2 linked regions of the Streptantibioticus cattleyicolor NRRL 8057 = DSM 46488 genome follow. The main gene of each other region encodes a partner of the protein of the gene in region 2 in a complex. Links are inferred from orthologs where the notes say so. Each region holds a gene or a part of one and is shown on either strand. Other genes may lie near its edges. The genes, in order: nusB and rpsJ.

The links.
Region 1: the proteins of rpsJ (region 2) and nusB are in contact, whole or in part, in a solved structure (PDB 3D3B), measured with the Escherichia coli proteins. The link is inferred for Streptantibioticus cattleyicolor NRRL 8057 = DSM 46488 from one-to-one orthologs.

What each region holds. Positions count from the first base shown.
Region 1 is NC_017586.1:5,747,027-5,750,111, reverse strand. What follows is about bases 227-2,999. They hold nusB (transcription antitermination factor NusB), read right to left. Parts: upstream 1,940-2,999; coding sequence 1,514-1,939; downstream 227-1,513. Other genes in these bases: SCATT_RS25270 (aminopeptidase P family protein), read right to left, coding at 2,558-2,999; efp (elongation factor P), read right to left, coding at 1,942-2,508; bldD (transcriptional regulator BldD), read left to right, coding at 841-1,341; pyrR (bifunctional pyr operon transcriptional regulator/uracil phosphoribosyltransferase PyrR), read right to left, coding at 227-655. Outside these bases: more of pyrR, read right to left, coding at 95-226; more of SCATT_RS25270, read right to left, coding at 3,000-3,085. UniProt on the Escherichia coli protein: Part of the processive rRNA transcription and antitermination complex (rrnTAC). The complex forms an RNA-chaperone ring around the RNA exit tunnel of RNA polymerase (RNAP).
Region 2 is NC_017586.1:3,871,153-3,874,296, forward strand. The notes cover bases 313-3,144. They hold rpsJ (30S ribosomal protein S10), read left to right. Parts: upstream 313-1,490; coding sequence 1,491-1,799; downstream 1,800-3,144. Other genes in these bases: SCATT_RS16955 (MDR family MFS transporter), read left to right, coding at 313-1,098; rplC (50S ribosomal protein L3), read left to right, coding at 1,813-2,457; rplD (50S ribosomal protein L4), read left to right, coding at 2,466-3,116; rplW (50S ribosomal protein L23), read left to right, coding at 3,116-3,144. Outside these bases: more of SCATT_RS16955, read left to right, coding at 1-312. UniProt on the Escherichia coli protein: Involved in the binding of tRNA to the ribosomes. Part of the processive rRNA transcription and antitermination complex (rrnTAC). The complex forms an RNA-chaperone ring around the RNA exit tunnel of RNA polymerase (RNAP).

The sequences.
Region 1 (3,085 bases), 1.9 Mb from region 2 along the record:
TCGCGGGCACGTCGGGCCGGCGGACCGCCCGGAGCGGGCCGCGCGCGAGGCGGGGTACGGGGGTGCCGGGGCGCACGGGCGCGCCGGTGCCGTCCTAGTCGTCCCGTAGGCCGAGGAGGACGGCGTCCCGGCCGTCGTTCTCGGCGAGCTGGACCTTGACGGTCTCGCGCAGTGAGGTGGGGATGTTCTTGCCGACGTAGTCGGCGCGGATCGGCAGCTCACGGTGGCCGCGGTCGACGAGCACGGCGAGCTGGACCGCGCGGGGGCGGCCGATGTCACCGAGGGCGTCGAGGGCGGCGCGGATGGTGCGGCCGGAGAAGAGCACGTCGTCGACGAGGACCACCAGGCGGCCGTCGACGCCGTCGCCGGGGATCTCGGTGCGGGCGAGCGCGCGGGCCGGGCCCAGCCGCAGGTCGTCGCGGTACATGGTGATGTCGAGGGAGCCGACCGGGGTGGTGCGGCCGGTGATCCCGGCGAGCTTGTCGGCGAGCCGGCGGGCCAGGAAGACGCCGCGGGTGGGGATGCCGAGCAGCAGCACGTCGTCGGCGCCCTTGGCGCGCTCGACGATCTCGTGCGCGATGCGGGTCAGGGCCCGCGCGATGTCCGGCGCCTCCAGTACGGAACGGGCGGCCGGTGCGAAACGGTCTTCGACCATGGGTCGGTGACCTCCTTCCCCGCCTCACGGGACGGGCCTTAAAGGACGTCGGGGTAACGCCTCAACCGTATCAGGACTCCGGGACGTCCCTGCTCAGGGGGCGGCCCCCCGCGGTCGGCTTGACGAAGTCAAATTACGCTGCGTAACCTCACAGTGAGTTACGACGTGTCCATCCGGGGAGCCTTATGTCCAGCGATTACGCCAAACAGCTCGGGGCCAAGCTCCGGGCCATCCGCACGCAGCAGGGACTCTCCCTCCACGGCGTCGAGGAGAAGTCCCAGGGGCGTTGGAAGGCCGTCGTCGTCGGCTCCTACGAGCGTGGCGACCGGGCGGTCACCGTGCAGCGCCTTGCCGAGCTGGCCGACTTCTACGGCGTCCCCGTGCAGGAGCTGCTGCCGGGCACGGCGCCCGGTGGTGCCGCCGAGCCGCCGCCGAAGCTCGTCCTGGACCTGGAGCGCCTCGCCCAGGTGCCGTCGGAGAAGGCCGGCCCGCTGCAGCGGTACGCCGCCACGATCCAGAGCCAGCGCGGCGACTACAACGGCAAGGTGCTCTCGATCCGCCAGGACGACCTGCGCACCCTCGCCGTCATCTACGACCAGTCCCCCTCGGTGCTGACCGAGCAGCTCATCGGCTGGGGCGTGCTGGACGCGGACGCCCGCCGGGCCGTCCAGCACGACGAGGGCTGAGCCCCGCCAGCAGAAACGTCCCGCCCGTGGGCGGTGTCCGGCGCCGGACACCGCCCACGGGCTTTCGCGCGCCCCTGACGCCGCCGACGCCGCCGGAAAACGCCGCGGGGCCCGGACACGCTCCTACGTGTCCGGGCCCCGCGGCGTGGCATCGGCCGGCCGCCCGTGGCGGTCAGCGGTGCAAGGTGGGCTTGAGGTCCTTCAGCCGGGCGAGCAGGCCGTTGACGAAGGCGGGCGACTCGTCGGTGGAGAACTCCTTGGCGAGCTGCACGGCCTCGTCCAGCACGACCGCGTCCGGGATCTCGTCCTCCCAGATCAGCTCGTAGGCGCCGAGACGCAGCACGTTGCGGTCGACCACCGGCATCCGGTCCAGGGTCCAGCCGACGGCGTAGGTGGCGATCAGCTCGTCCACCCGGGCCGCGTTGGCCTCGTACCCCTCGACCAGCCGCATCGTGTACTCGGTCACCGGCGGCTGCCGGTCGTCGGTCCGCGCGAGCCGGATCCAGTCGGCCATCACGGTCACCGGCTTGGCGCCGCGCTGGTCCGCCTCGAAGAGGATCTGGAAAGCGCGCTTGCGGGCCTTGGTGCGAGCAGCCACGACTAGCTGTTCACCCGGCCGAGGTACTCACCCGAGCGGGTGTCGACCTTGATCTTCTCACCGGTGGTGATGAAGAGCGGGACCTGGATCTCGTAGCCGGTCTCCAGCTTCGCGGGCTTGGTGCCGCCGGTGGAGCGGTCGCCCTGGACGCCGGGCTCGGTGTGCTCGATGGTCAGCTCGACCGCGGCCGGCAGCTCCACGTACAGGACGTTGCCCTCGTGGATGGCGACGACGGCCTCGAAGCCCTCGAGGAGGAAGTTGGCGGCGTCGCCGACGGTCTTGCGGTCGACATGGAGCTGGTCGTAGGTGTCCATGTCCATGAAGACGAAGTACTCGCCGTCCATGTACGAGAACTGCATGCCGCGCTTGTCCACGCTGGCCGTCTCGACCTTGAGGCCGGCGTTGAAGGTCTTGTCGACCACCTTGCCGGAGAGCACGTTCTTCAGCTTGGTGCGGACGAAAGCGGGGCCCTTGCCCGGCTTGACGTGCTGGAACTCGACGACGGACCAGAGCTGGTCCCCTTCGAGCTTGAGCACCATGCCATTCTTGAGGTCGTTCGTGGTGGCCACGGTCGCGGATTCTCCTGAAAGTGCTGCATCGGGGACCAGGACAGCCCCGCTACAGGGCGAGGAGCTCCTTGGTCGTGATGGTGAGTAGCTCGGGCCCGCCGTCCGCCGCGGGGCGCACGACGAGTGTGTCGTCGATGCGGACACCGCCCCGGCCCGGGAAGTGGACCCCCGGTTCGACGGTGACCGGCACGCAAGCGTCCAGTTTACCCATGGCCGACGGGGACAACCGAGGGTCCTCGTCGATTTCCAGTCCGACGCCGTGCCCGGTGGACGCGCCGACGGCGTCCGCGTGGCCGGCGCGCTCCAGCATCTGGCGTGCCGCCCGGTCCACGGCACGGCACTCCACCCCGGGAGCGAGCGCCTCGCGCCCGGCGCGCTGCGCCTGGAACACCAGATCGTACAGGTCGATCTGCCAGCTCGCGGGGGCGGCCCCGATGACGAAGGTGCGGCCCACCTCGCAGCGGTAGCCGCGGTAGCAGGCACCGAGGCATACGGTGAGGAAGTCGCCCTCCTCCACCCGGCGGTCGGTGGGTACGTGGCGGGCGGCGCCGGAGTGCGGGCCGGCGCCGACGTAGGT
Region 2 (3,144 bases):
GACTGGCGGCTGATCTTCTACCTCAACATCCCGCTCGGCCTGGTCGCCGCCGCCTTCGCCTGGCGGCTGCTGACCTGGGTGCCGCACCGGCGGCGCAGCCACCGGGTCGACTACCTCGGCGCCTTCCTGCTGGTGGCCGCGGTCTCCTGCCTGCTGCTGGCGACCTCCTGGGGCGGCCAGGAGTACCCGTGGGGCTCGGCACCGGTCGTCGCCCTGTTCGCGGCGGGCGCGGTGCTCGCGGTGGTCTTCGTGCTGGCCGAGACCCGGGCCGCCGAACCGATCCTGCCGCTGCGGCTGTTCACCCTGCGCACGGTGACGCTGGCGTGCCTGGCCACCTTCGTCCTCGGCTGCGCGCTCTTCGGCTCGATCATCTACGTCCCGATGTACCTCCAGGTGGTCAAGGGGGCGTCGCCCACCGCGAGCGGGCTTCAGATGCTGCCGATGATGGGCGGGATGATCGTCACCTCCACCCTGTCCGGCCGGCTGATCAGCCGCGTCGGCCGCTACAAGTGGTTCCTGGTGACCGGATCGGTCCTGATCGCCGCCGGGCTGGCGCTGCTGGGACGGCTGGAGACCGGCACCTCGGTGTGGTGGGCCGGGCTCTTCCTGGCGGTGCTCGGGGTGGGCGCCGGGCTGCTGATGCAGCCGCTGGTGCTCGCCGTGCAGAACGCCGTCGACCTGCGCGACCTGGGCATCGCCACCGCCACCTCGACGTTCTCCCAGTCGCTCGGCGGTTCGTTCGGCACCGCGGTGCTCGGCGCGGTGCTCTCCACCCGGCTCGCCGAGGCGCTGACGGCCCGGCTGCGGGCGCTGCCCGGTGGTGGCGGATCCGGGGCCGGCGGCGGATCCGGGCCGGGTACGCTGCTGAAGGACCCGGCCGCCATCGGCCGGCTGCCCGAGGCGGTGCGCTCCGCGGTCCAGCACGCCTTCACCGACGCGCTCCACGTGCTCTTCGGCACCGGCGCCGCCGTCGCGGTGGTGATGGTCGTGATGACGCTCCTGCTGCCCGACACCCCGCTGCGCGGCACGCCTGCGGCGCCCCCGCCCGCTCCGGAGCGCGTCCCCGGGCAGCCGGCGGCCGGCCCGGCCGGCCCCTGAGGCGCGGTCGGCCGGACGTGGCGGCGGGTCCGGGCGGGCCCGCCGCGCGCGCACGCCGCGGCGTGATTGGCGCCGGTTCCGGCCCTTGTGGCACACTGTCCAAGTTGCTCGGATGAGTGTCGATGCTGCGCGCCTCCCGTCGGGAGGACCGGAAGCGAGTCCCACGGTACTCGTCGCCCCTTCTCAGGGGCGGAAGTACGGGAATCTTCCGGGAAGCGTGAGCACGACGCCCACCCAGGCACTCGGCGGACGACCTCCCCACCTCCCCCTCCCCGGGGTCTTCCCTGTGGAGATTTGCGAGAGGGAGCGCGACACGCCCGACCGCGTGGGTCGGGGAAGCGACGCTTCCGCCGGGTCCAGAGCGTTACGAGAGACAGGACTACGGAGTAGCCATGGCGGGACAGAAGATCCGCATCCGGCTCAAGGCCTACGACCACGAGGTCATCGACTCCTCGGCGAAGAAGATCGTCGAGACGGTGACGCGTACTGGTGCGCAGGTCGCGGGCCCGGTGCCGCTGCCCACTGAGAAGAACGTGTACTGCGTCATCAAGTCGCCGCACAAGTACAAGGACTCGCGCGAGCACTTCGAGATGCGTACGCACAAGCGCCTCATCGACATCCTCGACCCCACGCCGAAGACCGTCGACTCGCTGATGCGTCTCGACCTGCCGGCCGGCGTCGACATCGAGATCAAGCTCTGAGGTGACGCGCGAGATGGCTAAGCAGATTAAGGGCGTCCTGGGCGAGAAGCTCGGCATGACCCAGGTCTGGGACGAGAACAACCGTGTCGTTCCGGTGACCGTCGTCAAGGCCGGGCCCTGTGTCGTCACCCAGGTCCGTACCGCCGACAGCGACGGCTACTCGGCCGTTCAGATCGCCTTCGGTGAGATCGACCCGCGCAAGGTGAACAAGCCCCTCAAGGGCCACTTCTCCAAGGCCGACGTGACCCCGCGCCGCCACCTGGTCGAGATCCGCACCTCCGACGCCAGCGAGTACACGCTCGGCCAGGAGATCGCCGCGGACGTCTTCGAAGCGGGTGTGAAGGTCGACGTCACCGGCAAGAGCAAGGGCAAGGGCTTCGCCGGTGTCATGAAGCGCCACAACTTCGGTGGCCTCGGCGCCGGCCACGGCACCCAGCGCAAGCACCGCTCGCCGGGTTCCATCGGCGGCTGCGCCACCCCGGGTCGCGTGTTCAAGGGCCTGCGCATGGCGGGCCGCATGGGCAACGAGCGGGTCACCACCCAGAACCTGACCGTCCACGCCGTTGACGCGGAGAAGGGCCTGCTGCTCATCAAGGGCGCGGTTCCTGGTCCGAACGGCGGCCTCGTCCTGGTCCGTACCGCGGCCAAGGGGGCCTGAGGTAACCGATGAGCACCATTGACATCCTTTCGCCGGCTGGCGACAAGGCCGGGACCGTCGAGCTCCCCGCGGAGATCTTCGACGCCAAGGTCAGCGTTCCGCTGATCCACCAGGTCGTCGTCGCCCAGCTCGCGGCTGCCCGTCAGGGCACGCACAAGACCAAGACCCGCGGCGAGGTCCGTGGCGGTGGCAAGAAGCCGTACCGCCAGAAGGGCACCGGCCGCGCCCGCCAGGGTTCGACCCGCGCGCCGCAGTTCGCCGGCGGTGGCGTCGTGCACGGCCCGGTCCCGCGCGACTACTCGCAGCGGACCCCCAAGAAGATGATCAAGGCTGCCCTCCGTGGCGCCCTGACCGACCGTGCCCGCCACGACCGCGTCCACGTGGTGACCGGCGTCGTCGAGGGTTCGGCCCCGTCGACCAAGTCCGCCAAGGCGCTGCTGGGCAAGATCAGCGACCGCAAGAACGTCCTCCTGGTCGTCGAGCGGGCCGACGAGGTCGCGTGGCTCTCCGCCCGCAACCTGCCCCAGGTCCACATCCTGGAGGCCGGTCAGCTCAACGCTTACGACGTCCTCGTCTCCGACGACGTGGTCTTCACCAAGGACGCCTTCGACCGCTTCACCGGTGCCGGCGCCGCCGAATCCGAAGGGAGCGCCGCCTGATGACTGAGGCGACCGTTGCCACCAGCAA